3 regions of the Arthrobacter sp. K5 genome follow, and region 2 is predicted to be linked to each of the others. Evidence: riboswitches for the same ligand, from Rfam matches in the RefSeq annotation. Region 2 holds a riboswitch; each other region holds the start of a gene.

Region 1 (9,515 bases), 1.6 Mb from region 2:
CAGGTCCGGCTGGCCCCGCCGAATCCGCGGGCCTCCATGGTCACGGCAAGCCGGGTGGCGCGTCGGATGGCCTGGACCAGGAGACCGAAGCTCTGCCCGAGGGTGGCCCGCATCCGCTGCCACGGGTTGCCGCGCGATCCGACGCCGCGGGCGCGCCGGGCCATGCCGATGGTCTGCCATTCCTCGGCCATCAGCCCGACCAGCCGCATCGCGGCCAGGGTCCCCAACACAAAACGATGCGGAAGCCGCGCCTTCTGGGCGAGGGCGTCCGCCAGGTCCGTGGGATCGGTGCAGCTCATCAGCAGCACCGCAGGCAGGGCGATGGCCAGGCCCCGCAGCAGAAAACCCAGCCCCAGCTGAAGGGAACCTTCGCTCATGGACCAAAGTCCGACGTCGAGCAGTATCCTTCCGCTGTCCGGCGCCAGGATGGAGGTGCTCCAGCCGCCCACAGCGGCAGCCAGGATCAGCGGCCACCCGCGCTGCCACAGCAGCGAAAACGTCAACCCGGCCAGCGGAAAGACCAGCAGCTCGCACGCGAGCGCCACCGAGGCGGACATCCAGTCGATGGACAGCGCCAGCACCAGGGTGATCAGGAAGACCGCGGCGAATTTGGCCAGTGGATTGGCGCGTGTCAGCACTGCCCGGTTTCCGGTGAGTGTCAGTGCTTCCCTCATGTCGCAGCCTGTTCTGACGTTGGTTCGGCTTCTGAAGTGGGCACAATGAGCCCGGGCTCCACGGGTCGCGGCTCGGGCCGTCCGCCGGAGCCCAGCCGCAGCTCGGTGCCGCCGAGCACATGCGTGAACTCCTCGTCGTGCGTGACGGACACGACCGCCGTGCCGGCGTCGAGCAGCTCAGAAAGGAACGAGGCAAGCTCCGCCCAGGTGTTGGCATCCTGGCCGAAGGTTGGCTCGTCCAGGACCAGCACCTGCGGGTGGGCGGCCAGGACAGTGGCCACGGACAGCCGGCGTTTCTCCCCGCCGGACAGCGTGTACGGGTTGGCGTCCACGAGATGCGTGAGGCGAAGGCGCTCCAGCAGCTCGTCAACGCGGTCCTCGCCGTGGCCCAGATGGCGCGGCCCGAACTGCAGCTCGTCCAGGACGCGGCCGGTGACGAACTGGTGCTCGGGTTCCTGGAACACCGTGCCGATCCGGGCGATCAGCTGCTCGGCCCTCCACTTGAAAGGGTCAATTCCTGCTCCGCCACTCAACTCAACGGTCGCGGAGACCTTGCCGTCCACCGGAGGCAGCAGCCCGGCGAGCGTCAGCGCAAAGGTGGACTTGCCGGCGCCGTTGGGACCCGTGACGGTCAGCGCCTCCCCCGCCCGGACCTGCGCCGTGACGTCCCGCAGTACGGGCTCGGGCGGTACGGAGCGGAAGCCGCGGCGCCGGGGCCGTTCCCGCGACACCGCGAGCTTTTCGGCGGCGAGCAGCAGCTGGCCGCCGTCAATGCCGGGGACAGCCAGGCGGCGCCGGGTTTCGGGGACGTAGCCCGGGACCCAGACGCCGGCGGCGGTAAGCATCCCGCGGGCCTGCTCGAGGACCTCGTCCGGCGTCCCGTCGATCAGCACCGCACCGTTCGCTGCGGACCCCGGCTGCATGACCACGATGCGGTCCACCAGATCTTTCCAGGCCGCGACCCGGTGCTCCACCACCACCAGGGTGGCCCCGGTCTTGTCGAGGCAGCGGCCCACGGCGTCCCGGACCTCCAGGACGCCGACCGGGTCGAGGTTCGCGGTCGGCTCGTCCAGCAGAATGAGTCCCGGACGCATCGCCAGTATGCCGGCGAGCGCCAGGCGCTGCTTCTGGCCGCCGGACAGGGCCGACGTCGGGTGGTTCAGCGGCAGGTGCGACAGTCCGACGTCGTCCAGCGCCTCGTGCACGCGGCGCCAGATCTCGTCGCGGGGCACGGAGAGGTTCTCGGCGCCGAAGGCGACGTCGTCGCCCAGGCGGGAGAGCACCACCTGGGTTTCCGGGTCCTGCTGCATGAGTCCGGCACGGCCCCGTTGCGCGCGCGGCGGCGCACCGTCGATGAGCAACTCGCCGCTCTCATCCGGGTCGTCGCGGTCCGCTGCCCCGGTGTCAAGGGTCCCGGCGTCCAGGGTCCCGTGCACGGTACTGCTGCCCGCGTCGCTGTCCCCCAGCACCCCGGCCAGGGCGTGGAGCAGCGTGGACTTGCCTGCCCCGGAAGGGCCCAGCAGCAGGACGCGTTCGCCGGGGCGGATGTCCAGGTCCAGGGCGTGGACGGCAGGTTTGGTGCGGCCGGCGTGGCGCCAGCCCCACCCGCGGGCGTGTACCGCGGCGGGGCGGACCGCGCCGTCGTGTTGTCCGGGCATTAGGAGAAGACGGGCTCCGTGGCTGCCTTGCGGGAGGCGAAGGAGCTCAGCACGCCGGTCCTGGCCAGGCCCCGGGTGGCGATCCAGGACAGGGCACCGGCGATGACTGCGCCAGAGATGGCGCAGAACACGATGTACGCGAACTTGTCGCCTGCGGCGTAGGCGATGTTCCAGCCCCACGGTGCGAAGGAGTCGTTGAGGCCGCAGAACAGCCCGGCACCGGCGCCTGCCAGCAGCGATGCGGGGAGGTTGAACTTCCGGTACACCAGGGCGGCGAACACGAGCTCCGCGCCCAGGCCCTGCAGGACGCCGGAGATCAGCACCGTGGTGCCGTACTGCGAGCCCATGAGAAGTTCACCCGTGGCTGCCACCGTTTCGCAGAACAGGGCCGCGCCGGGCTTGCGGATAATGAGCATGCCCAGGACCGCCGGAATCATCCAGCCGCCGGCGTACAGGCCGGTCAGCGGCGGGTAGACGGCGTTGATGGGGGTGGAGATGAGGTTGGCCCCCTGGGACCAGGCCCAGAAGATCACGCCGCCGGCAACGGCGATAAGTGCTGCCACGACGATGTCGGCCACGCGCCAGTTGTAGCTGGTTTTCTTGATTGCTGCAGTTGTCATGATGGTCCTCCTGAGGAACAGGAGGGGAAAGCGTTCCCCCGGCTGCCGGTGGCTGGGCCACCTGCTGCCGGGCACTTTGAGAACTCGACTCCCTTACGCCGGTACTAGCCGGATCAGGTTCGAGGGTCTGCGGCGGTCCGCACTCTCAGCGCCCATCCGCGGTTGCGCTGGCAGTTGCCTTTGCATCCCGACGGCGGCGCTCCCCTGTCGTGATAAATCTGCCCTTGTGGGCCGGTCCAGTTTACACCTCGGAGGTCCCGGAATCCCGGGGCCGTTGTCACAATGCCGGAGTTTTCCTGCGCCGTCGGGACAGCTGTCCGGAGTACATTGGGGCCATGACGCTACAGGACTCCGGCAGCACTGCCCTGCCCGCCTTTGACCCCGATGCCTCCGAGGAACAGCCGGCGGGATCCCTGGAAGCCCTGATCGGTCAGATCGAGGGTGAAATCGCCGAACTGCAGTTCCCGAGGTTCAGCAAGGACGATGCACTGGCGCTGGGCCTGGAACTGGTGGAACGCGGCAAGGAGGACAACCTGCCCATTGCCATCGACATCACCAAAGGCGAACAGGTCCTCTTCCACGTTGCGCTCGAGGGAGCCACTCCGGACAACGAGGGCTGGGTGCGGGCCAAGCAGCGGACTGCCGTGCGCTATGAGGAGCCCTCACTGCTGGTAGGCCTGCGCGGCAGGGCCGGCGGGGGACGGATCGAGGACAACGCCTGGTTCGACCAGTCCACCTACGCTGCCCACGGCGGAGCCTTCCCGATCTATGTGCGGGACGTGGGAGCGGTGGCCGTGGTCACGGTGTCCGGGCTGCCGCAGAAGGCGGACCACGACCTTGTGGTGCAGGCGTTGCGGGAAATCCACCGGTCCATGCGGCTAGGCTAGCGCCTCATGCGGATAGGGTAGGAAAAGACCAGTGTTCATCACGCGAGGAGTTCCGCAATGAGTTTCTTCATCAAGCTGCTTGGCACCGGCATCAGCCTGCTGGCAGGGTTCGCCGGCACCAAGGCCGTCGATACCATCTGGGAAAAGGTCACGGGCCGGAAGCCCCCCAAGGGTGACAAGGACGACGTCCCCACCACGCTGCGCACAGCCCTGACGTTCGCCCTCGTCTCCGCTTCCGTGAGCGCGGTGATCCAGGTGCTGGCCAACCGTGGCACCCAGCGGGCCATCACCCGCTTCGCCAAGACCCAGGACATCGTCTAGCGGCAAGCTTCGCCAAGACCCAGGCATCTCCCAGCGCAGGACATCGTCCAGCGCCAGGACATCGTCCCGGCCCTTTAGCCCCCCAACATAGGGTGAGCCTGGTCCGGCCGGTTCGGCATCCTGCCGGGTTTCTCCAAGCCCGGCACGCCAATCTATACATGTTCTGAACCCGGCAGTGCTGATGACCTCGGCCGGGCTCACAACAGCCGGACCCGGCACCGCAGACCCGCGGTGCCGGGTCCGGTCACGTCCTGCGGCGGCAGCCGGTCACGTGCCCCCGCAGCCGCCGGCATCAAGCCCCGGCACGGCCCGCGGCGGCGCTGGCAAGGCCTTGGCAGGAGCACCACGGGTCCCCCCACGCCGCCGCCAAAAACCTTAGATTCCAAGGTTTTTGCAACCTCGTACCCGAACGTTTTTCCAACCCACGCCGCATTAGGTGGATGCCATCAGCGTCTTTTCGAGGAGACAAAAATGGTATCCATCCCACCTTTCCTGTCGGCCCAGCGCCTGACCCCACGACATCGGGCCCCGCGCCCATCCCGCCGCCGCGGAATCGCTGTCGCGACGGCCGTGCTGCTCGCCGCGACCGGCGCCGGCACATCGCTTGCCGCCACACAGGTGACGGTGAAGAACCCTGGCGGACTGACCGCCGTCGGGCCCGTCAACACCGAGTATGGCTTCCCGTCCTGGTACGAGGACAGCAACAAAACCCGCGTCGAGCTCTGCCTTGACGCGGAAAACCCGCTTTGCGGCTTCCTGCCCGGAGACATCCCGGACGAGACCGCCCCCATTTCGTTCCCGGACAACTTCCCGGAAGAGGCGTTCTACATGCTCGCCGGCTCGGAACTGGCCCTTCCCGGTGGAGGCCGCGCCGTCCTGGTCCTCGGTCTGGAGGCAGCGTTCGCCAACACGGTCACCGAAGGCGACCAGGTGGTGTTCGGGCGGCAGCGCATCGTCGTCAAGGGCGGACCGGCCAACGCCACCCTGACGTTCCAGCACCCCTACGGCACCATCACCATCGACACCGACGGCGCCGGCGACGGCAAGCTCGTCGAGGACATTTCACCCGCCGTCGGCAACTTCTCCACGGCCCTGAAGAGCAACATCGGCCCGTTCCTGAAGTGGGATCCGGCCGCCGCCCCGGCAGCGCCCGAAGGCTACCTCGGAGACCCGGGCCAGGACCACACCGTTACCGGCAGCCCGTTCGGTTACAACAAGTTCTCGGTGAACGGCGGCGGCCTGGCCCTGGAAACGGACCAGTTCACCGTCCAGGGCAAGATCTCCACCAATCAGGGAGTCAACGGCGACAGCGCCGTCCTGAACAGCACCATGATCGATGTGTTCGCCAGCAGCGGGAACGGCGCCCAGCTCCAGGTGGACGGGCAGGCCGGGGTTTTCGAAACCACCCCCATGCTCAGTGACCCCGACACGGGCAGGTATTACGCCCGGGTCCAGTTCACCGGGACCGCGCCGGCCACGGTGAAGGTCACCAACATCGGCGACAAGCCCGCCAGCAGCAGCCAGATCAGCGTCACCAAGCCCAGCGGCATCCTGATCACCAAGGCTGTCTATGACGGCACGAACCTGACCGTCGGTGCCCTCTCCTCCGTTGGCTACCCGCTGACCGTCACCGGTCTGGGCACACTGGATGAGCCGGCGGCCGGAACAGCAGCCGAAAAGTCGTTCCCGGTGAAGGCTCCCCCGGCCACCGTCACGGTGAAAACCGCAGCCGGCGGCTCCGCGTCCCTGCCCGTGACCGTCACCGGCGGTTCGGCAACTCCGGTCGGGCTGGACCCGGTCACTCCCGCCCCGGATCCCGGCCCCGTCGTCGACACCGGCAGCGGGTCCGTCCCCGGCGAAACGCAGCCGACGACGGCGGTAGCCACCGCCGCTTCGACCACGGTCACGCGCGGCGGAACAGTCCAGCTGGACGGCAGCGCCTCCACGGGTGCCGCCAGCTACAAGTGGCTCCAGGTCAGCGGACCCGCCGTCACCTTCTCCAGCGACACAGCCGCCAAGCCCACCGTCACCGTCCCGTACTACGCCAAGACCACCGATACGGCGCCGCTGACAGCCAAGGCCAACGACCCCATCCAGATCCAGCTGATCGTCACGGACAAGAACGGCATCGGCAGCGCACCGGCGACGGTGAATCTGACGGTCCAGACGGACACCGTTGCTGTCGCCGGTTCCCGCCACCGGCTGGGCACCGAGCTTCGGGTCACGGGCACTTCAACGCTGGCCGGCAACACGGCAGTCCTGATCCCGGCCACTACCGTGGTCATCTACGACACCACGCCCGGCCGGGCCGTCACCAAGATCGGCACAGCACAGGTCGACACCCTCGGTGCCTGGTCCTACCGGGTGAAGCCCGGACCGAACCGGCAGATCACCAGCGTCCTGGTCCAGTCCAGCCGTGGCGGCACCGCAACCGGGGTGCTCGCAACCCGGTAGAAATCCGCTGCTACCGCTCAGGGCCCCGTCTGCTCAGCAGGCGGGGCCCTGCCCGTGGTTTCGGCCGCCGTCAACCAGCGGTGCGGTTGCCGGCGTCGTCCTCTTCCGATTCCCGGGCCGCCTTGGCGGCCTTCACCACCACGGCCTCCAGCTCATCAGTGCTGAGCAGCTCCTTGTGGAGGTGCTTGGTGCGGTAGCCGGCGCGGCCCACCATGTGGGCCGAGACCGGCACGGTGAGCAGCTGGAAGATCCAGGCCACGAGCAGAACCGGCCACACCCACCAGGTGCGCAACTGCAGCCCCACCGCCGCCAGCAGCAGGAACAGTCCGAGCACCTGGGGCTTGGTGGCGGCGTGCATGCGGCTCATCAGGTCCGGGAAGCGCAGCAGGCCGATGGCGGCGGCGAGGGACATCAGAGCGCCCACCACCATGAAGACGGCCGACACAGCATCGATCAGGGTATCCACGGCGTTCGGTTCAGGACTCATTGGGCTGCTCCCGTCTGTCGGCCACGAAGCGTGCCACCGTCACTGAGCCGATGAATCCGATGACGGACACGGCCACCACCAGCATCAGGTTGTTCAGGTGCCGGTTCACTGCCATGTCGATGCACAGCGCGGCCCCGAGGATGGCAAGCAGCACGTCGGCCGCGAGGACCCGGTCCAGCAGGGACGGGCCGCGGGCGATGCGGATGATCGCACCCGCGGCGGCGAGGGCCAGCGCCACAGCCGTGACGGTGAGGACCAGCTCCATCATGCGCCAACCTCCTGCTTCAGGGCGGCAAGCTCTTCTTTCGTTCCCATGATCCGGATGAGCCCCGCCTCGGTGTCCCGGACTTCCTTGCGCAGTTTGAGGACGTCTTCCCCGTTCCGCACGTTGAGCCCGTGGATGTAGAGCGTGGAGGTGGACCTGTCCACCTCCACAACCAGTGACCCCGGGATCAGGGAGATCACGTGGCCGGTTGCCGTCACCATCAGGTCCGAATGGCTGCGCAGCGGAACGGCCACGACGGCGTTGGTCACCTTGGGCCCCTGGGCCACCGCCAGGTAGAACACCTGGCAGCTGGCGGCCACCACCCTGCCGAGGAACACCACCGCGAACGGTACGGCCTTCAGCACGTTGAAGCGGCCGCTCAGCTCCACCGGCGGCAGGTAGAACAGGCGGGCCACCGCAACCGCCAGCAGGGCGCCGAAGAGCAGGTTGCCGGGGCTGAAGTCCTGCCAGAGTGCTCCCCAGACGATGACCAGCCAGACCAGCAGCGGCAGTTCCTGCCGCAGGGACACCCTTTGCCGGCTCACTTTCCGCCTCCGCTCAGCGCCAGGGCCGGGACGGACGCGCCGTCACCGAGCACCGCCTGGATGTAGGCGGACCTGTCCAGCATGGCCGCGGCGGACTGGTCCGCCACTTGGAAGAGGGGTCCGGCGAACACGGTGAGCGCGACACCCAGGACCACCAGGCCCAGCGTGGACCCGACCATGGTCCGGGGCAGGAGGCGCACCGCCGTCGTGCCGCTTTCCGGGGCGGGGACCGCCAGGAGTACCGGGTCGGGGTGCTCCGCGTCCTCGGCCTTGCGCCAGAAGGCACGGTTCCACACCCGGGCGACGGCCAGGAGGGTCAGGAGGCTTGTCAGCACGCCGCCGATCACCAGGGCGTACGCCAGCGGGGTTCCCAGCCCGATGCCGGCCTGGATCAGGCCGAGCTTGCCCAGGAAGCCCGAGAACGGCGGTATGCCGGCCAAATTCATGGCGGGAACAAAGAACAGCAGGGCCAGCAGCGGCGACAGCTTAGCCAGCCCGGCGAGCCGGTCCACCGAGGAGCTGCCGCCGCGGCGCTCAATCAGCCCGGTGACCAGGAAGAGGCTGGTCTGGATGGTGATGTGGTGTGCCACGTAGAACACGGCAGCCGCGAGGCCGGCCACGGAGGACATCGCCAGGCCGAACACCATGTAGCCGATGTGGCTGACCAGGGTGAAGGACAGCAGACGCTTGATGTCGCTTTGGGCGAGGGCACCCAGGATGCCGACGACCATGGTCAGCAGCGCCACCACCATCAGCGGCGTGTTGAGGCTGTCGCCGGGGAACAGCAGGGTTTCCGTGCGGACCATGGCGTAGACGCCCACTTTGGTCAGCAGGCCGGCGAACACGGCCGTGACCGGGGCCGGGGCGGTGGGGTACGAGTCCGGAAGCCAGAAGGACAAGGGGAAAACGGCGGCCTTGATGCCGAAGGCCACCAGCAGCATGACGTGCAGGAGGGTCTTGGTTCCCTGGTCCAGTTCCGACAGCTGGATGGCCAGGTCCGCCATGTTGATGGTGCCGGTCGCGCCGTAGACCATCGCGATGGCGATCAGGAACAGCACCGACGACACCACCGAGACCACCACGTAGGTGACGCCGGCACGGATGCGCGGACCTGTGCCGCCAAGGGTCATCAGCACATAGCTTGCCGTCAGCAGGATCTCGAAGCCGACGTAGAGGTTGAACAGGTCCCCGGAGAGGAACGCGTTGGAGACCCCGGCCACGAGGATCAGGTAGGTCGGGTGGAAGATCGACACGGGGGCGTCCTGGTCGCCGTCGGCCATGCCCTGGCCGGTGGCATACACGAGGACGGCGAGGCTCACCGCGGAGGACACCACGAGCATCAGCGATGAGAACTGGTCCACCACCAGGACGATCCCCCACGGCGGCACCCAGCCGCCGATGTTCACCGCTGCGGTGCCCCCGTTCCAGACGGATGCCAGGAGCAGGCACTCCAGCAGCAGGGTGAGCGAGAGCAGACTGATACTGACGGCGCGCTGGGCGCGGGAGTGCCGGATCAGCACGAACGTCAGCGCCGCACCCAGGATGGGAAGTACGACGGCGAGCGGGGCCAGGCTTGCGAGGTTCACTTCGCCCCTCCATCCGTG
Region 2 (9,515 bases):
CGACGGTTTGGTGTAGACGGGATACTCGAGCAGGCCGTCCGAATGTGACTCCTCCACGAGGGACTCGGGGTTGCCCACCACTCCGGGGAGCAGCCGGCCGATGGCTTCCACCATGGCCAGGACGGCCACTTCCCCGCCGTTGAGGACATAGTCGCCGAGGCTGACCGGGCGGACCGTGAAGTGTTCCTCGGCCCATTCGATGACGCGCTCGTCAATGCCCTCGTACCGCCCGCAGGCGAATACCAGTTGCTCCTCCCCGGCAAGCTCGTAGGCCAGCGCCTGGTTGAAGCGCTCCCCCGCCGGGGACGGGACGATCAGCACGGGCTTTGCCGCACCGGCCGGCCGGGCAGCCGCCACGGACTCCAGGGCCTGGGCCCACGGCTCGGCCTTCATCACCATGCCGGCGCCGCCGCCGTAAGGGGTGTCGTCCACGGTGCGGTGGCGGTCGGTGGTGAAAGTGCGGAGGTCGTGCACGTTCAGGTTCAGCAGCCCATCCTGGCGGGCCTTGCCGATAAGCGACAGCTCCAGCGGTGCCAGGTACTCGGGAAAAATACTGACGACGTCGATTCTCATCTAGGCTTTGGCCTCCGGCTCAGCCTCGTCCTCGGCGGAGTCAGAGCCCCTGGTCTCAGGGTCCTCCCCGCCCTCCTCGTTGATCTCGAACAGGCCCGCCGGCGGAGTGAGCAGGACGTAACCCTCCTCGACGTTCACCTCGGGGACGATCTGTTCCACGAACGGGATGAGGATTTCCTTGCCGTCCGGCGTTTCGACGACGAGCAGGTCCTGCACGGGCATGGTGTTCAGGGCGCTGATCTTCCCTACGGCCCGGGAGCCGACCCGGGCCTCAAGGCCGACGAGCTCGTGCTCATACCAGCCCTCGTCGTCATCCTCGTCGAGTTCTTCGGTTTCGATGAACAGCTTGGCGCCGCGCAGGGTCTCGGCGCGGTTCCGGTCGGCCACCTCGTCAAAACCGAGCAGGAGGATGTCCTTGTTCCAGCGGGCACTGCGCACGGTGAGCGGCCCGGCGGAGACGGGTTCCACCACAAACTCGGTGCCGGGAACGAACCGGTCCTCCGGCGCGTCGGTGAGCACCTGGACGGTCACCTCGCCGCGGATTCCGTGGGGTTTGCCGATACGGGCCACCTGAAGCTGCATGTGTTCCTCTGTTTGGACTGCGTGTATGCGTCGTTAAGACAATTGTGGGTGCCAGGGCCCAAAGCAGTCCGGCCCCTCCACCGTTAGCTGGTGGAGGGGCCGGACTTTAAGGCAAGTGTTGCAGGCGCGTTACCGGCGGCGGTCGGTGTCGACGACGTCGACCCTGACCTGCTCGCCCTCTGCCAGCGCTGCCACGACCGTGCGCAGTGCACGCGCGGTGCGGCCCTGGCGTCCGATTACCCGTCCGAGGTCTTCCTGGTGAACGCGCACCTCGAGGGTATCCCCGCGGCGGTTGTTCTTGGCACTGACTTTGACGTCCTCAGGGGAGTCGACAATGCCGCGGACGAGGTGTTCGAGCGCTTCTGCCAGCAACTTACTCAGCCTCGGTGGTCTCTGCTTCAGCCTCGGCGGGGGCTTCCGATGCCTTGGCCTTCTTGGTGATGGCTTCCGGGATGATCACGGAACCCTTCTCGGGAGCAACGAATGCTTCCTTGTCGGCCTTGGTCTTCAGGGTGCCTTCCTGGCCCGGCAGACCCTTGAACTTCTGCCAGTCACCGGTGATCTTCAGGATCGCGGCGACCTGCTCCGACGGCTGCGCGCCGACGGACAGCCAGTACTGTGCACGCTCAGAGTCGACCTCGATGTATGAGGGCTCCTCGGTGGGGTGGTACTTGCCGATCTCTTCGATGGCACGGCCATCACGCTTGGTGCGTGAATCGGCGACAACGATGCGATAGTACGGTGCGCGCATCTTACCGAAGCGCTTAAGGCGAATCTTTACGGCCACTTTTGTGGTCACTCCTGTTTCTGAAACGGGGTTGAACCCGCGTTCTGCACCCGTGGGGCGGGCCGTACTTGGGGGTTCGAAAAGGACAGGATCCAGACGCGGAGAGAGGGGCCACGCAGATCGAGTACCTGTCTATTGTGCCAGATCGTCCGCGTTATTTCGACTTGACATGCGGACGGAGGCTTATTGCGCGCTAGGAAGACCAGACATAGAGGCCGGTCCTGCTGCCCTCGTCGACGGTGGCGGCAAGCTCTGCCAGCTGCTGGACGTAGGTCTTCGCTTCTCCCGCACCAAAGGGCATGTCATCCTCGGCGGCCCAGCGCTCGGCCACCTCATCCAGGACGTTGCCCTCACCCTCGGATTCGTAGGTGAGAAGCTCGGCCAGGGCCCGGACCATCGCCGCCGGCACGCCCAGAAGTGAATCGCTGGCCACGTCCACCATGGCCAGTTCATAGTCCGCGCCCGCGGCGTGCACCGCGGCACCGGCAAGGTCGCCGAGCTGTTCGATCTCAAAATCAGTGATGCCGGCGATCCGGATGCCGTCTCCGGCAGCGGCGCCGCCTTCCAGCGCCCCTGCCCGCTTGAGGGCGTCATTGTGGGTGGCAACAAACACTTCGGCGAAGCCCATGGATTCATTCTCATTCCGTCGGCGGTGGATGCCCCGGCGTCGGCGGTGCCGGGGCCCTTCGAATGTCAGCCTAACCCAACCGGGTCCGCCGGGCTTAGCGCACGGCCACGCGGAGGCGGTTGCGCCACGGATCCTCGAACCGGAGCTCGGAGCCGGTGTGGTGCGATTCGACTCCGGCGACTTTGAGGCGGTCGGCGAGGGCGCCGACGTCGTCCCCCGAGGGGACCTCGATGAGGACCTCGCCAAGGCCCAGGGTGTCCCGGCGCGGGCCTGCGCCCCGGCTGTTCCAGACGTTCATGGCCATGTGGTGGTGGTAGCCGCCGGCGGACACGAAGAGTGCCTGGCCGTGCCAGCCGGCCGTCTTTTCGAATCCCAGGGTGCCGACGTAGAAGTCGTGGGCGGACTGGACGTCACCCACCTGCAGGTGGACGTGCCCCACCCCCGCGCCGGTGCCGCGCTGGCCTTCCACGGACTCCTGCGTGAGGTGGTCCTGGAGGTACTTCTGCGGCGGCAGCGCCAGGCTGTCCATGACCACGTTGCTGCCGTCCCACGACCAGGCCTCACGCGGCCGGTCCCAGTAGAGTTCGATCCCGTTGCCCTCCGGATCGGTGAAGTAAAACGCCTCGCTCACCAGGTGGTCGGCGCTGCCCACGAAGGACTGCGGTTCATACTGGGCGGCGCTGGCAACGGTGGCGGCCAGCGAGGACTGGCCTTCGAACAGGAGCGCCGTGTGGAAGAGGCCGGCTTCGCCCCGGCCGGGAATGTTGAGGCCGGGCGCGGGAGCAAGGTGCACCAGCGGCGTCGCGAGGCGGCCGAGGTAGAGGCCGCCGTCCTGCTCGGCGACGACGTCGAGGCCGAGGGCGCGCTGGTAGTAATCGGTCATGAGCTTCATGTCGCCCACTTTGAGCATGACGGTGCCCATGGTGAGGTCGGCAGGAAGCAAGTCCTGGCTGCTGTCTGCTGCTGTCATTGAATACTCCCGAAATGTCCGGACCACCGGATTTCGGCGGCCTCTACATCTCTAAATTACTTGAAGCTTCAATTTATTCCTAATGCACGATCTTTCCGCGGAGCACCACATTCGTGAGGCTGCGGATGGTCTCCGGCACGGCTCGGGGGTCTTCCCGGCAGACCACCACGTCCGCGGCCGCGCCTTCCGCCAGTCCCTCGGCCCCGAGCCAGCGGCGCGCGCGCCAGCAGGCCGCGTCAAGCGCCGCTGCCGCCGGAAGCCCGGCGGCGTGAAGTTCGAGGATTTCGTCCGCGATGCGGCCGTGGCGGATCACACTGCCGGCATCTGTTCCCGCGTAGATTTCGACGCCGGCCGCGTAGGCCTCAAGGACACGCTCGCGACGGCGGGCCCACAGTGCGCGCATGTGCTCCGCATACCGCGGGAACTTCGGCTCGGCCTGGGCGGCGATGTCCGGGAAGGTGGCGATGTTGATGAGCGTCGGCACGATCGGCACCTGCTGCTCGACGAACCGCGGAATGTGCCGGGGCAGCAGGCCCGTGGCGTGCTCGATGCAATCGATGCCGGCGGCCAGCATGTCATCCAGGGTGTCCTCGCCGAAACAGTGCGCCGTGACCCTGGCCCCCTCGTCGTGGGCGGCGCGGACGGCGTCCCGCACGGCCGCGGCGGGGAACGAGGGCGTGAGGTCGCCGGCGGTCCGGTCGATCCAGTCACCCACCAGCTTGACCCAGCCGTCCCCTTCCCTCGCCTGCTTGCGCACCGCCTCCACAAGGCCCTCCGGCTCGACTTCCACCGCGAAGTTCCTCAAATACCGGCGGGACCGGGCCACATGCCGGCCCGCCCTGATGATCCGCGGCGTGTCGGACCGCTGCTGCAGCCAGCGGGTGTCGCTGACGGCCCCGGCGTCCCGGACAAGGAGCGTGCCGGCGTTGCGGTCCGTCATGGCCTGGCGGTACGCCACGTCGTCGTCCACAGGACCGCCCGGGCCCAGTCCGATGTGGCAGTGGGCGTCCGCGAACCCGGGCAGGACCCAGCCGTCCAGGACGGCGTCCGGCCGTTGGCCCGGAGGATTGAACGTCAGCTTCCCGTCCACGGCCCAGAGCCCGCGGCGTTCCTCGTCCGGAGCAGTGAGCACGGGTCCGCTGAATTCGATGATGTGAGCCATGACTCCAGCCTAAGCCGAAGCTGTGGTAGCTTCGTCTACGACCACACGGGTGCCCCTGCAGGGGCTGAGATCAGGCTGGTGCAGCCTGCGACCGTTGAACCTGTCCGGGTAATGCCGGCGAAGGAAGTGAGCAGTACATTGAGCACCCAGAAATCACAGCTGAGCCCTGCCCAAAACAATGCAGCCCAAAACAATGCAGCCCAAAACAATGCAGCCCAAAGTGAAGCCACCGGTGATGCTGCCGGCAGTGTCACGCAGTCGCTGAAATCCCATTCACTGGCGTATCTGGAGGGGGACGGCCTGCGGGTTCCGGTAACGGAAATCGCCCTGGAGCCTTCACCGAACGGTGAGCAGAACGCCCCGCTGCGGGTTTACCGCACGGCGGGTCCGGGCAGCGACCCCGTGGTGGGCCTCGCGCCGTTCCGGGCGGAATGGATTGCGGCACGGGCAGACACGGAAACGTACGAGGGACGTGAACGGAACCTGCTCGACGACGGCAAATCAGCCGTGCGCCGCGGCGCGGCTTCCGCCGAGTGGAAGGGCGCCAGGCCGGTGCCCCGCCGTGCGGCGGAAGGCAAGACCGTGACGCAGATGCATTACGCGCGGCAGGGCATCATCACCCCCGAAATGCGCTTCGTGGCCCTCCGCGAAAACTGCGATGTGGAACTGGTCCGCAGCGAACTCGCCGCCGGACAGGCCATCATCCCCACCAACATCAACCACCCGGAGTCCGAGCCGATGATCATCGGCAAGGCGTTCCTGGTGAAGATCAACGCCAACATCGGCAACTCGGCTGTCACCAGCTCCATCGCGGAGGAGGTGGACAAGCTGCAGTGGGCCACCCAGTGGGGCGCGGACACGGTCATGGACCTGTCCACGGGCGACGACATCCACACCACGCGTGAGTGGCTCATCCGCAACTCCCCCGTGCCGATCGGCACGGTGCCGATCTACCAGGCCCTGGAAAAGGTCAACGGCGAAGCGAACGCCCTCACCTGGGAAATCTTCCGCGACACCGTCATCGAACAGTGCGAACAGGGCGTGGACTACATGACCATCCACGCCGGCGTGCTGCTGCGGTACGTGCCGCTCACGGCGAACCGCGTCACCGGCATCGTTTCCCGCGGCGGGTCGATCATGGCCGGCTGGTGCCTGGCCCACCACCAGGAAAACTTCCTGTACACCCACTTTGACGAGCTGTGCGAGATCTTCGCCAAGTACGACGTCGCCTTCTCGCTGGGCGACGGTCTCCGGCCCGGCTCGACGGCGGACGCCAACGACGCCGCGCAGTTCGCCGAACTGGACACCCTGGCTGAGCTGACCCAGCGGGCCTGGGAGTACGACGTGCAGGTCATGGTGGAAGGGCCGGGGCACATCCCGTTCCACCTGGTGCGTGAGAACGTTGAGCGCCAGCAGGAGCTTTGCAAGGGTGCGCCTTTCTACACGCTGGGCCCGCTGGTCACGGACGTGGCCCCCGGCTACGACCACATCACCTCGGCGATCGGCGCCACCGAAATCGCCCGGTACGGCACGGCGATGCTGTGCTACGTCACGCCCAAGGAACACCTGGGCCTGCCGAACAAGGACGACGTAAAGACCGGCGTCATCACCTACAAGATCGCCGCCCACGCGGCCGACCTTGCCAAGGGGCACCCCGGCGCGAACGAGCGGGACGATGCACTGTCCAAGGCCCGGTTCGAGTTCCGGTGGCGCGACCAGTTCGCGCTGTCGCTGGACCCGGTGACGGCCGAGTCCTTCCACGATGAGACGCTGCCGGCTGAACCGGCCAAGACAGCGCATTTCTGTTCGATGTGCGGGCCGAAGTTCTGCTCCATGAGGATCAGCCAGGACATCCGGAACGAGTACGGCTCAGCCGAGGCTCAGGCCGCACTCGCCGAGATGGCGGAGGGCATGCGCGAGAAGAGCCAGGAATTCCTCGCTGCGGGCGGAAAGGTGTACCTGCCCGAGCTGCGGCTTCCGGAGTCAGCCCGCAACTGACGGCTCCCGGAAATCCCTGTCCGGCTGGTATTGGGGGCTGGCCGGACGGGGGTCCGTCAGGACGAAGTGTTCATCAGGACGCTTGGGGATGCTGGCGCCGGCTGACCTCGGCGATGAACGACCTGATGTAACGGTCGCCTTCCGGTGAATCGTTGGGCCGGTGCCCGCCCGCAGCGATGCGGTGCAGGGCGCCCGTCTCCTGCAGGTAGCCGGCGATTTCCTCGTACAGCGGCTCCCAGCCGCCGGTGAGAACCAGGGTGGGAACGCCCGGCACGATCTGCAGCGGTGCCTGCCACGGGGGCGCCTGCAGCCGCAGCCTGCGCGCAGCCCGCTTCGCCTCGGGGGTACTGGGCTCCGGGGTGTCCGCCGCGAAGGCGCGGCGCAAAAACTCACGTTCGTAGTCGTCGTCGCCGAGCTGGTGCCTGACCTCGAACAGCGGCTCCATCAGGGCGCGGTGCGCGGCCGTGGCGGGCAAGTCGGCGGTGAGCGACAGGCAGGCCGGTTCCACGAGCGCCAGCGAGAAGACCAGGTCCGGGCGTTCGACGGCGGCCATCATGGCGGCGATGGCGCCCTGCGAATGCGCCACCACGTGGCCCCCGGCAGCCCCGCGACCGTCGTCGGCCAGGGACCGCAGCACAATGCGGGCGTCCTCGGCGAAGTCGGTCTCCAGCGGTTCGGCCTCCGTGTCAAAGCCGTGGCGCCGCAGAAACAGGGCGTCGTACTGCAGGGCCATGCCGTGCTGGCGCGGCCACGCCGCGGAGCCGAAATTCCCGGCACCGTGGACGAACACTACCCGCTGCTTATACATGACCCAACCTTATGGCAGCGGTCTGACATCGGCGCCGGCCGACATGACCGTGCGCCCCTACTTGCCGCCCATGAACTTGTCGAAGCCCTTGGGCAGGTTCAGCTGGGACGGATCGAAGTCGCCCGACTGCTGGCCGAAGGCTGCTCCGGTGGGCACCGCCTTGGAAGCCCCCGCCCGCCTGGCCTCCGCTTCGCGAAGCTCCTGCGCCGCCTTGGCAGGGTTGCCGGAACGGGCCTTTTTCTTGGGCGCGTTCTTGCCGCCCTTGCGGGCACCGCCGGCACCCATGCCGGGCATCCCGGGCATCCCCGGCATGCCGCCGCCCTGGGCCATCTTCTTCATCATCTTCTGTGCCTGGGCGAAGCGTTCCAGCAGCCCGTTGACCTCGGACACGTGCACGCCCGAGCCGCGGGCGATGCGGGCCCGGCGGGACCCGTTGATGATCTTGGGTGCCACCCGCTCGTGCGGGGTCATCGAGCGGACAATGGCCTCCACCCGGTCGATCTCGCGCTCGTCGAACTGCTCCAGCTGCTGCCGGATGTTCTGCGCGCCGGGCATCATCATGAGCATCTTCTTCATGGAGCCCATTTTGCGGATCTGCTGCATCTGCGCGAGGAAGTCGTCAAGCGTGAAGTCCTCCTGGTCGGCGAATTTCTTCGCCATCCGGGCTGCTTCATCCTTGTCCCAGGACTTTTCAGCCTGCTCAATGAGGGACAGGACGTCACCCATGTCCAGGATGCGCGAAGCCATCCGGTCCGGGTGGAACAGTTCGAAGTCGTCCAGGCTTTCACCGGTCGAGGCGAACATCACGGGTTTGCCGGTGACCGACGAAACGGACAGCGCGGCACCGCCGCGAGCGTCGCCGTCGAGCTTTGACAGCACGATGCCGGTGAAGTTCACGCCTTCGTCGAAGGCGGTCGCCGTGTTGACGGCGTCCTGGCCGATCATCGAGTCGATCACGAAGAGGACTTCGTTGGGGACAATGGCCCGGCGGATCTGGCGTGCCTGCTCCATCATGTCGGCGTCGACGCCGAGGCGGCCGGCGGTGTCCACGATGACGACGTCGTGCAGCTTCTGGCGCGCTTCCTCGACGCCGGAGCGTGCGACGGCGACGGGGTCGCCGGCCGGGTGGGCCAGTTCTGAGGTGGCGCCCGGGTGCGGCGCGAAGACGGGAACGCCCGCGCGCTGGCCCACAACCTGCAGCTGCGTCACGGCGTTGGGACGCTGGAGGTCACAGGCCACCAGGATGGGGCTGTGGCCCTGCGCCTTCATCCACTTGGCGAGCTTTCCGGCCAGGGTGGTCTTGCCGGCGCCCTGGAGGCCGGCGAGCATGATGATGGTGGGGCCGGTCTTGGCCATCCGGATGCGCCGCGTCTCGCCGCCGAGGATCTCGACAAGCTCCTCGTTGACGATCTTCACGATCTGCTGGCTGGGGTTCAGGGCTCCGGAGACTTCGGCGCCAAGCGCGCGCTCACGGACCTGCCCGGTGAATTCCCGGACCACGGGGACGGCAACATCCGCATCCAGCAGGGCGCGCCGGATCTCGCGGACTGTGGCGTCGACATCTGCCTCGGTGAGGCGGCCCTTGCCGCGAAGGTTCTTGAAGGTTGCTGTCAACCGGTCAGAGAGTGAATTGAACACGCGCCGTGCACTTCTTTCAGTGGATGAACGGGACTCGACTATCTAGGGTATCAAGTCACGCCTGCAAGGTGGCATGCTGGCAGGGTGACGAGCCAAACGACTGTAAAAACCCTGCTCATCCTCGGCGCCTCCGGTGATCTGACCGGCCGGCTCCTCCTGCCCGGCCTGGCCAGGCTGGTGGCCACCGGCCGCGCCACCGGCCTAAAGCTCGTGGGGGCCGGTTCGGATCCGTGGTCACGGGACCAGTGGCGGGAACGCGTGCACACCGCCTTCGATGCGGCCGCCGAAACAGCTGACGGCGCCGGCAAGGAGGCGCTGACGGCCACGGCAAAGTCCACGGAATACCATCAGGCCGACGTCACCGCGGAC
Region 3 (9,515 bases), 340 kb from region 2:
CCTGTCCGAGGTCACCGTGGATGGCAGCTGCGGCGAATCCGCGGTCCACCAGTTCCTCGGCAACCTTGGCTGCGGTGCGCTTGGTCTTGGTGAAGATGATGGTCCGGCCGCGGCCGCGGGCCTGCAGGATGCGGGAGACCACTTCGGTCTTGTCCATGCTGTGCGCGCGGTAGATGAGCTGGCGGATATCGCGCTTGGTCAGGCCCTCGTCGTCCGGATCGGCGGCGCGGATGTGGGTGGGCTGCGTCATGTACCGGCGGGCCATCGCGATGACCGGGCCCGGCATGGTGGCCGAGAACAGGAGGGTCTGGCGGACCGCCGGGGTCCCGGCGATCAGGGTCTCGACGTCGGGCAGGAAGCCGAGGTCCAGCATCTCGTCGGCCTCATCGAGGACCACGATCTTCACGTTCTTGAGCACGAGGTGCTTCTGCTTGTAGAGGTCGATGAGGCGGCCGGGTGTGCCGACAACCACTTCCACGCCCTTCTGCAGCGCGTCGATCTGCGGCTCGTACGCGCGGCCGCCATAAATCGTGGCGATGCGGACGTTGCGCTTGCGGGATGCGGTCTGCAGGTCGTTGGCCACCTGGACGGCAAGCTCGCGGGTGGGAACGATCACCATGGCCTGCGGCGCGCCCGGGGAGGGCAGCTTGTCGAACCCGGCGTCGTCCCTGCCCACCACGCGCTGGAGGACGGGAATGCCGAAGCCAAGGGTCTTGCCTGTGCCGGTCTTGGCCTGGCCGATGATGTCGTGGCCTGACAGGGCGACGGGCAGCGTCATGGCCTGGATGGGGAAGGGGTGCGTGATGCCGGCGTCTGCCAGTGACTCAACGATGTCAGCGCGGACGTCGAAGTCGGCGAACGACTTTTCGGCTATTTCGTGCGGCTTCTCGTCCGAGATGATGGTTTCTTCCGGCTCGATGGTCTCGGTGCCGGTGTCGTCGGAGAGCAGCTGGTGGGTATGCAATTCACTCACAGGGGAGTTTCCTTATTCATTTAGGCATTGGCGCCGCCTGCTCAACGGGGCGGGCACGGGGGCCGTTCCGGAGCACGCTCAGGCGCGCAAGCAATTCCAGTGGAAGCCGATCGCGGGCTATCTAATTGCCGGCACTGGGGACCGGCGGGTGGTACTCAAGATCGCGTAGGGGCGGGCTTGTTGAATTCAAATCGAGGAAATCAACGACCGGGCATCCATTACTACCCACCCAGTCTACTGGCAAACCCGTGTTTTCCTTGACTCACGCCGCGGCAGGGGCCCGCGTCGGCGCAGGAGCGGATCAGCCGACGAGCTCGAGGTGGACCTCCCTGGTGGCGATGTCCGAGGAGATGAGCCGGACGCGGACCCTGGTGCCGGGCTCCATTTCGCCCGCACACCTGGCCGTCACCGCCGGTTCGGCGATCTGGACCACGCCAGAGGGGCCGGACCCGTTGGTTCCCTTGCCGTTGAGGCCTTTACCGTTGTTGCCGTTCCCATTTCCGGCGCCGTTCCCGTTCCCTTTCCCGTTTTTGGCGGGCTTTGACCCGGAGATCACCACGGCATCGAACTCCTGTCCGATGTGGTTGATCAGCAGCGCGGCTTCGACGGTGTCCAGGGCAAGGCGTTCCATCCTCGCCGCCAGCTGGTCCGAGTACGCCATGATTTCGGGCAGCGAGGGGAGCGCCTCCCGGGCCCAGGCAGGCACGGGCTGGTTGTTGCTCAGTGCCTCGCAGATGACCAGGACAAACCGGTCCACGAGCCGGCGCAGCGGCGCGGTGGTGTGGGCGTACGCCGTGCCGATGGCTGACTGGACGGCGACCTCCGGGACGGTTCCGTCGAAATGCGTGTACGCGGCGCCGCGGAAGAGCATGCCGGCCGAATGGAGGATGGCCAGTTGCCGGTGGTCGGTGGGGTCGAGGGTGCGCAGGTACTCGCCGTAGCTTTCCTGCCCGTCCCAGGGTTTGCCCAGCGCGGCTGTCTGGCGCTTGAAGTGGCTGAGCGAGCGTTCATCCGGGGCCGGCATGGTGCGCAGGATCCCCACCTTGCCATTGAGCATCAGCGAAGCGGCGGCCATCCCGGTCATGAGCGAAATCTGGGCGTTCCAGTCCTCCACCGGAAGCTGGGGGACCGCCACGATCCGGTAGCCGCCGTCGGGAAGCTGAACAATCTCCTGTTCCGGCATGTTCAGGCTGGCCCCGCCGCGGGCCCGCTCCAGGTCCACGCGCTTGCGCCCCACCTCGCGCAACAGCTGCAGCATGGGAGGGGCGGTTCCGGCATCCAGGTCCGCCTGGACGCCCCTGTAGTTGAGCTTGGCTCGGCTGCGCACGGTGGCCCGGCGCACCACCACGGACACCACCTCGGCGGCGGCGTCGAGCTCGAAGTCCCAGACGAAGGCGGAGCACAGCTGTCCGGCCAGCAGGCTGCCGGCGTTCTCGCTGATCACCTCGGGATGCAGCGGTATCCGGCCGTCCGGCGCGTAGAAAGTCTGCCCGCGGCGGCGGGTCTCGGCATCGAGCGCGCCGCCCGGCCGCACGAAGGACGGTACGTCGGCAATGGCGTAGAGGATCCGGTAGCCCTCGCCGCGGCGTTCGATGAACAGTGCCTGGTCCAGATCGGTGGACGACGGCGGATCGATGGTCAGGAATTCCACCCCGGTCAGGTCCAGGTCCGGAAACTGCCGGTCCGCCACGGCGGCTTCGGCTTCCTTGAGAACGTCCTCGGGGAAGTCCCCCGGTAGCTCCAGCTCCGTCCGCAGTGCGCTCAGGGCGTTCGCGAGCGCGTTGGTCTGCTCGTGGACGCTGGGCGACAGACGATGATGTGACACGAAAATCAGGTTAGCCCGAATTGCGCCGTTAGTCTTGGATTATGGGCACATCCTCGGCTGACACCGCTCGCTACGACCGTTTCGTCGCAGACCTTTTCGGCGTGATGGCGTATGGCGAATTGTCCGCGTTCGAACGGCTCTCCTCCGACGCCCGCTACTCACCCACGCTGCATGACCGGGCCGTGATCGGCAGGATTGCGGTCATTGAATTCGAGCACTACGAACTGGTGAGCGCCAAGCTGGCTGAGATGGGCGTCGACGTCGAAAATGCGATGCTGCCGTTCCAGTCGGCCGTGGACCACTTCCACGAACGTACCCGTCCGGCGGACTGGTACGAATCCCTGATGAAGGCCTATGTGGTGGACACTGTGTCCGCCGATTTCTACCGCGCGGTGGCCCGGTTCGTGGATCCCGGAACGCGCGAGCTCATCCAGCAGATCCAGTCGTCGGAAGAAGCCACGGGCGTCCTCCGGGAGCGGCTCAAGGGAGCGCTGGCGGACGACCCCCGGCTCGCGTCCAGGCTCGCGCTGTGGGGCCGCCGCCTCCTGGGTGAAGCAGTCACGCAGGCCCAGCGCGTGGGCCACGAGCACGCCTTTCTTGGCGAGCTGTTCGTCGAGGCGGAGCCCGGCGCCACGGACGCCACCGCACGGGAGCTGATGCGGGGCATCACCGCCGAAGTCGCGGACAACCATTCCCGGCGGATGGTGCAGCTGGGACTGAGCGGATAGCTAGGAGATGGCCGCCGGCGCCGTTGCGTCGAGGGCGTCGAGCAGTTCCGCGGCGGCGGCTGTCGGGTCTGCCGCATCGGTGATGGCGCGGACGACGACGATCCGGCTGGCTCCGGCCGCCAGGACCTGCTCCACGTTCGTGCGGTCGATCCCGCCGATCGCGAACCAGGGCAGCAGCAGGCCGCCGACCCGTTCCTCGTTCGCGGTGCGGACAGCCTCCGCCGCGTAGCGCACAAGGTCGAGCCCGACGGCGGCGCGCCCAGGCTTCGTGGGCGTGGCCCAGAGCGGGCCCACACAGAAATAGTCCAGGCCGCTGCGACCGTGGGCGGCGCCGATGGCGGCATCCACCTGATCCGTGCTGTGGGTGGACAGTCCGATCACGGTGGCATCGTGCAGCAGCTTCCGGGCGGCGCGGAGCGGCAGGTCCTTCTGGCCGATGTGGAAGACCGGTGCACCGGCGATGGACGCGATGTCGGCGCGGTCGTTCACCGCCCACAGCCGGCCGTGCCTGCGGGCGGCGGCGTGGACGACTTCCAGCAGCTCGAGTTCCTCGGCCGCCTCGATGCTCTTGTCCCGCAGCTGGATGATGTCCACGCCGCCGGCAAACGCCGCGTCCACGAAGTCCGCGAAGTCCCCGCGGTCCTTGCGGGCGTCGGTGCAGAGGTACAGGCGGGCGGCGGTGTGGGCAGAGTGCTGGGTCATGGCAACCACCTTAGTTCCTCTAAACTGGGCAGGTACCGCGGGAGCCGTTACTGCTGTCATAAAAGGCGCAGGGCTGAGAGGGCGTCAGAGCCGACCGCTTGACCTGATCCGGTTAGTACCGGCGTAGGGAAGGATTATGCATGAACCCTGGCACAAACGGCGAAGAATGTGCCGCCACGAGTCTTGAGGCAGATGTGGCCGTCATCGGCGGCGGTGTGGTGGGCCACGGCATCGCCTGGGAGGCACGGCGCTCCGGCCGCTCGGTGGTGCTCATCGACGAAGCCCCCGGCAGCGGCGCAAGCTGGGCCGCGGCCGGGATGCTCGCTCCGGTCAGCGAACTGCATTACCAGGAGGAAGGGCTCCTGGAACTGATGCTGGAGTCCTCCGCCGGATGGCCGGAGTTTGCCGCCACCCTCACCGCCGGCGAGGACGCCGGGTACCTGACGACGCCGACACTTGCCGTGGGTGCCGATCCCGCCGACCGCCGCGCCCTGATGGACCTGCGGGACGTGCAGCGGACCCACGGCCTGGAGGTTGAACCGCTGACCATCCGCGAGGCACGTTCCCGGGAGCCGCTGATCAGCCCCGCGATCTCCTGCGCCCTGGATATCCCTGCGGACCACCAGGTGGATCCGCGAAGGCTCGTCCGGGCGATCGCCGACGGGCTGGCCGGCCATGGCCAGGAGATTGCGGCGGCGGGGGGATACGCGGTGCGGGAGCACGCCGCCGGCCTGCTCTGGGACGGCGGGCGGGTCTGCGGGGTCCGGCTGGCCGGAGGCGGGTCCGTCAGGGCGGCCGAGACCGTGGTGGCCAGCGGCCTGGCCGCGGCGCGGCTGCAGAACCTCCCGGAAGGCCTGCACCTGCCGCTGCGCCCGGTCTACGGAGACATCCTCAGGCTCAGGGTCCCCGCACACCTGCGGCCCCTGCTCACCGCAACGGTCCGCGGCATGGTGCGGGGCGTTCCGGTCTACATCGTGCCCCGCCAGGACGGCACGGTGGTGATTGGCGCCACCCAGCGCGAGGACGGGGTGCCGGGCACCAGCGCCGGCGGTGTCTACCAGCTGCTGCGCGATGCGCAGGTCCTGCTGCCGGCGGTCGCCGAGCTCGAGCTGCTCGAAGCCACCGCACGGGCGCGGCCGGGAACACCGGACAACGCGCCGCTGCTTGGCCGGGTGCCGGCCCGCGGGCAGGCGCCCGGGACGGACGTAGCCGGCCTCATCATCGCCACCGGCTTCTTCCGCCACGGCGTCCTGCTGACCCCGGCGGCCGCAGCGATCTGCCGCCAGCTCATGGACGGGATCGCGGATCCGCGCTGGGCCGCGTTCCGGCCGGGCCGGTTTTCCGCCGGGCTCGAGGACCCGGTGGGAGCGTCCGCTGCACTCTCACATTGACCTGCGTCACATTTGACCCGAACAAGGAACCAGCATGAACATCACTCTGAACGGTATTGAACAGGAAGTAGGCGAGGGCGCCTCGGTCACCTCGCTCGTCAGCCAGGTCACGGGACGCCGCCTGTCCGCCAACGGGCAGGCCGCCGACGGCCAGCGACTGGGTGTGGCGGTGGCGCGCAATGCAGCCGTCGTGCCGCGCAGCCAGTGGCACAGCACCGCCCTCGCCGAGGGCGATGAGATCGAACTAGTCACGGCAGTCCAGGGAGGATGAGCACGATGGCAGAAACACTGATTGGAACAGCAGACAGCCTTGTCATTGACGGGGTGGAGCTGACCTCGCGGCTCATCATGGGCACCGGAGGCGCTCCGAGCCTGGACGGTCTCGGCTCAGCGCTGGTCGCGTCCGGCACCCAGCTGACCACAGTTGCGATGCGGCGCTATTCGCCGGCCGAAACAGGCTCGCTCTTCCAGCTGCTGGTGGACCACAACATCCGCGTGCTCCCCAACACTGCCGGCTGCTTCACGGCCCGGGAGGCTGTCATGACGGCCGAGTTGGCCCGTGAGGCGCTGGAGACCGACTGGGTCAAGCTCGAGGTCATCGCTGACGAGCACACGCTGCTGCCTGACGCCGTGGAGCTGGTGGACGCCACCGAGCAGTTGGTCAACCGCGGCTTCAAGGTCTTCGCCTACACCAACGACGACCCCGTTCTGGCGCTCCGGCTCGAAAACCTGGGAGCCTCGGCCGTCATGCCGCTGGGGGCACCGATCGGCACGGGCCTGGGTATCCTCAATCCGCACAACATCGAGCTGATCGTGTCGAGGGCCTCCGTTCCGGTGGTCCTGGATGCGGGGATCGGCACGGCCTCTGACGCGGCACTGGCCATGGAGCTGGGCTGCGACGCCGTGCTGCTGGCTACCGCGGTCACCCGCGCGCAGAACCCTGCACTCATGGCCGAGGCCTTCAAACACGCCGTCAACGCCGGTAGGCTGGCGCGTGCGGCCGGGCGGATCCCGCGCCGTGAGCATGCCCTGGCGTCGTCGGCCATGGAGGGCCGGGCGGAATTCCTCTAGGTCCGGCCGCCTCTGCCGGCCCGGCGCGCGGCAGGCTCAACAGGTCCTTCCGAGGAGTGCACCGTGGCCGCCAGAGACGACATTCTCACCCGAGCCCAGATCGACGACGCGCTCGCAGGGCTTCCCGACTGGCGCTACAGGCTGGGCGGCCTGGTCACTGTCTATAAAACGCCGACGGCGGCGTCCGCGCTTGAGCTGATTGCCGCCGTCGGGCGTGTGGCAGAGGACATGGACCACCATCCGGACCTGGACTGGCGCTATAACCGGGTGTTCATCCGGTTCAGTTCCCACGACGTCGGCGGCGAGGTAACCACACGGGACACCCGGGCCGCGGCCTCCGTCAGCGAGGCTGCCTCGGCGGCGGGCGCCGAGGCCCAGCCCGGCCTGTACCGGTCGGTGGACATCGGTATCGACACGGCCGACGCGGCGGCGATCTCCGAGGTCTGGCGCGTCGCCCTCGGTTACCGGAAGGGCCGGTTCGGGGACCTCGTGGACCCGTACGGCCGCGGCCCGGGCGTGTGGTTCCAGGAGACCCCGACGCCGAACGACAACCGCCTGCACCTGGACGTCCACCGCTCAAAGGCCGAGTCGGCATCCGTCCTGGAGAAGACGGCGGCCACCGGGGCCTTAATAAACAGTGACCACGCACCCAATTGGGTGGTGGTCACTGATGCCCAGGGGAACCGGCTATGCCTGTGCACCGAGGAGGGCCAGGGGCCGGACATTGCCGGCTCTGAGGGCAACTAGATCTTCAGCGCTGCCGTCAGCCGCTGGGTGTCCTGTGTGGCACGGGCACGGCCGAGGTAGACCGCCACCGCCAGGGCGGCAGCCGTCCCGGCCACCATGGGAAGGACCCACGGCAGCCAGGTGAGGCCCGGCTGGTAGCCCAGCCCCGCCCAGATGCAGATGATCCACGCCAGCATGCCCACCACCGCAGCGGTGCCGGCCGGCAGGAGAATGCCGTACTTGGTGTGGCGCCGGTCGTTGGCCCAGACGATGAAGCCGGCGGCAACGGTTACCAGGAGCACGATCACGAGGGACAGCACTGGACGGCCTACAGTGCGCCGAAGCCGACCCGGCGCACTTCCTCTGCGCCGATCTCGACGTAGCCCAGGACGTTGGCCGGGATGATGATCTGGCGGCCCTTCTCGTCGTTCAGGCGCAGCTCGCTGCCCTTGGCGATGGCCTCGGCCACGACTTTGGCCACAGCGTCAGCATCCTGAGCCGATTCCAGCACAATTTCACGGCCGACGTTCTGAATGCCGATCTTTACTTCCACAGCAAGGCCTCCCAGCCAGTCAAGGTTGAAATTTCAAAGGTAGTTTCAGTTGTAGTCTAGGTCTCTTTGGGGAAGCGAGAGATTCCGCGCCAAGCTAAACGGTAAATCAGGTCGCTGGCCACATCGAGGTCGAGGTTCCCGTCCGTTTCGAGCCAGTACCGTGCGCTGACCTGTGCCATGCCTGCAAGCCCGCGGCCCAGCAGCTGGGCCTCCAGCAGGGGCAGCTTGGTGTCCTCCGCAATGACCTGCGCAATGGCATTGGCGAACGTCTTGTTGAACGTCTCCAGGCGCGAGCTGACGTCGGCGTCGTTGATCAGGTCGGACTCAAACACCAGCCGGTGCGCCTGGTCGTCGCTGTCAATGAAGCGGTAGTACGCGCGCATGACGGCCTGCACGCGCTCTTTGTTGTCCGTGGTGGAGTTCAGGGCGCCCAGCATGAGCTCGGTCAGGGCCCCGAGGTGGCTGTCCAGCAGGGCGAGGTACAGTTCCCGCTTCGAAGGAAAGTGCTGGTAGAGCACGGGCTTGCTGACGTGCGCCGTTTCGGCGATCTCGTCCATCGCGGCGCCGTGGTAGCCGTTGGCGACAAAAACCTCCTGGGCTGCGGCCAGCAGCTGGGCCCGCCGTTCGTCGCGCGGCAGCCTGGCGGAGCGCTGTCCGGCGGCGCGGGCCGGGCCGGCATTGGATTGCGCGGCCTGAGTTCGATCAACCGGTGCATGATGAACCACTGTTGGCCTTCTTTCCTTTGCAGTTAACTTCACTTTACCCGGGGGTAATATGACCGCGCGGTATCTTCAGGCATACATTGAAGTATGGCTTCTCCGTCCACCGCAAATACAGTCCGCACGCTCCCGGGCCCCCTGGTCGATCCCGCGCCCGGGCTTTCCACCGAGGAGGTGGAGCGGTATTCCCGGCACCTCATCATTCCCGAAATTGGCGCCCTCGGCCAAAGGCGGCTGAAGAACGCGCGAGTGCTGGTCATCGGCGCGGGCGGACTGGGGGCGCCGGCGCTGCTCTACCTCGCCGCCGCCGGAGTGGGCACCCTCGGGATCGTCGACGACGACGCCGTGGACCTGAGCAACCTGCAGCGGCAGATCATTCACGGAGTCAGCGACGTTGGCCGTCCTAAGATCGAATCTGCCCGGGACGCCATCGCGGAACTGAACCCGCTGGTGGACGTGCGCCTGCACAACGTCAGGCTCGATGCCTCCAACGCCCTGGAGCTGTTCTCCGGCTACGACCTCATACTGGACGGCGCGGACAACTTCGCCACGCGCTACCTGGTCAATGACGCCGCCGCCATCCTCGGCAAGCCGTATGTGTGGGGATCGATCTTCCGCTTCGACGGGCAGGTCAGCGTGTTCTGGGAGCAGCACGGCCCCACGTACCGGGACCTTTACCCGGAAGCCCCGCCGGCCGGTTCCGTGCCGTCGTGCGGGGAAGGCGGCGTGTTCGGCATGCTGTGCGCGGCGGTCGGATCGCTTATGGTGACGGAGGCCGTCAAGCTGATCACCGGCGTCGGGCGTTCGCTGCTGGGCCGGGTGGCGCT

What was found. A riboswitch is a leader RNA that binds a small molecule or an ion and turns the genes downstream of it on or off. The one in region 2 is predicted to bind thiamine pyrophosphate.
Region 1: it holds a riboswitch for thiamine pyrophosphate, as region 2 does, so the genes downstream of both, ABRP34_RS12330 (ECF transporter S component) here and thiC (phosphomethylpyrimidine synthase ThiC) in region 2, are expected to answer to the same signal.
Region 3: it holds a riboswitch for thiamine pyrophosphate, as region 2 does, so the genes downstream of both, thiO (glycine oxidase ThiO) here and thiC (phosphomethylpyrimidine synthase ThiC) in region 2, are expected to answer to the same signal.

Annotation. Positions count from the first base shown of each region.
Region 1 covers NZ_CP159279.1:2,717,346-2,726,860, forward strand. Annotated here, with positions in the region: gene ABRP34_RS12320 (energy-coupling factor transporter transmembrane component T) at 1-674, opposite strand, end outside; gene ABRP34_RS12325 (ABC transporter ATP-binding protein) at 671-2,332, opposite strand; gene ABRP34_RS12330 (ECF transporter S component) at 2,332-2,952, opposite strand; TPP riboswitch at 3,025-3,168, opposite strand; gene ABRP34_RS12335 (heme-degrading domain-containing protein) at 3,288-3,839, shown strand; gene ABRP34_RS12340 (DUF4235 domain-containing protein) at 3,897-4,160, shown strand; gene ABRP34_RS12345 (hypothetical protein) at 4,632-6,614, shown strand; gene mnhG (monovalent cation/H(+) antiporter subunit G) at 6,685-7,101, opposite strand; gene ABRP34_RS12355 (monovalent cation/H+ antiporter complex subunit F) at 7,091-7,369, opposite strand; gene ABRP34_RS12360 (Na+/H+ antiporter subunit E) at 7,366-7,911, opposite strand; gene ABRP34_RS12365 (Na+/H+ antiporter subunit D) at 7,908-9,497, opposite strand; gene ABRP34_RS12370 (Na(+)/H(+) antiporter subunit C) at 9,494-9,515, opposite strand, start outside.
Region 2 covers NZ_CP159279.1:1,126,312-1,135,826, forward strand. Annotated here, with positions in the region: gene trmD (tRNA (guanosine(37)-N1)-methyltransferase TrmD) at 1-573, opposite strand, end outside; gene rimM (ribosome maturation factor RimM) at 574-1,155, opposite strand; gene ABRP34_RS05025 (RNA-binding protein) at 1,285-1,527, opposite strand; gene rpsP (30S ribosomal protein S16) at 1,529-1,942, opposite strand; gene ABRP34_RS05035 (hypothetical protein) at 2,136-2,570, opposite strand; gene ABRP34_RS05040 (VOC family protein) at 2,665-3,540, opposite strand; gene ABRP34_RS05045 (amidohydrolase family protein) at 3,620-4,702, opposite strand; TPP riboswitch at 4,738-4,845, shown strand; gene thiC (phosphomethylpyrimidine synthase ThiC) at 4,841-6,700, shown strand; gene ABRP34_RS05055 (alpha/beta hydrolase) at 6,774-7,508, opposite strand; gene ffh (signal recognition particle protein) at 7,566-9,146, opposite strand; gene ABRP34_RS05065 (glucose-6-phosphate dehydrogenase) at 9,231-9,515, shown strand, end outside.
Region 3 covers NZ_CP159279.1:1,469,651-1,479,165, reverse strand. Annotated here, with positions in the region: gene ABRP34_RS06580 (DEAD/DEAH box helicase) at 1-973, opposite strand, end outside; gene ABRP34_RS06575 (RNB domain-containing ribonuclease) at 1,275-2,798, opposite strand; gene ABRP34_RS06570 (ferritin-like fold-containing protein) at 2,840-3,526, shown strand; gene thiE (thiamine phosphate synthase) at 3,527-4,228, opposite strand; TPP riboswitch at 4,256-4,375, shown strand; gene thiO (glycine oxidase ThiO) at 4,369-5,619, shown strand; gene thiS (sulfur carrier protein ThiS) at 5,654-5,890, shown strand; gene ABRP34_RS06550 (thiazole synthase) at 5,896-6,690, shown strand; gene ABRP34_RS06545 (4a-hydroxytetrahydrobiopterin dehydratase) at 6,754-7,437, shown strand; gene ABRP34_RS06540 (hypothetical protein) at 7,434-7,736, opposite strand; gene ABRP34_RS06535 (DUF3107 domain-containing protein) at 7,745-7,969, opposite strand; gene ABRP34_RS06530 (TetR/AcrR family transcriptional regulator) at 8,026-8,580, opposite strand; gene moeB (molybdopterin-synthase adenylyltransferase MoeB) at 8,779-9,515, shown strand, end outside.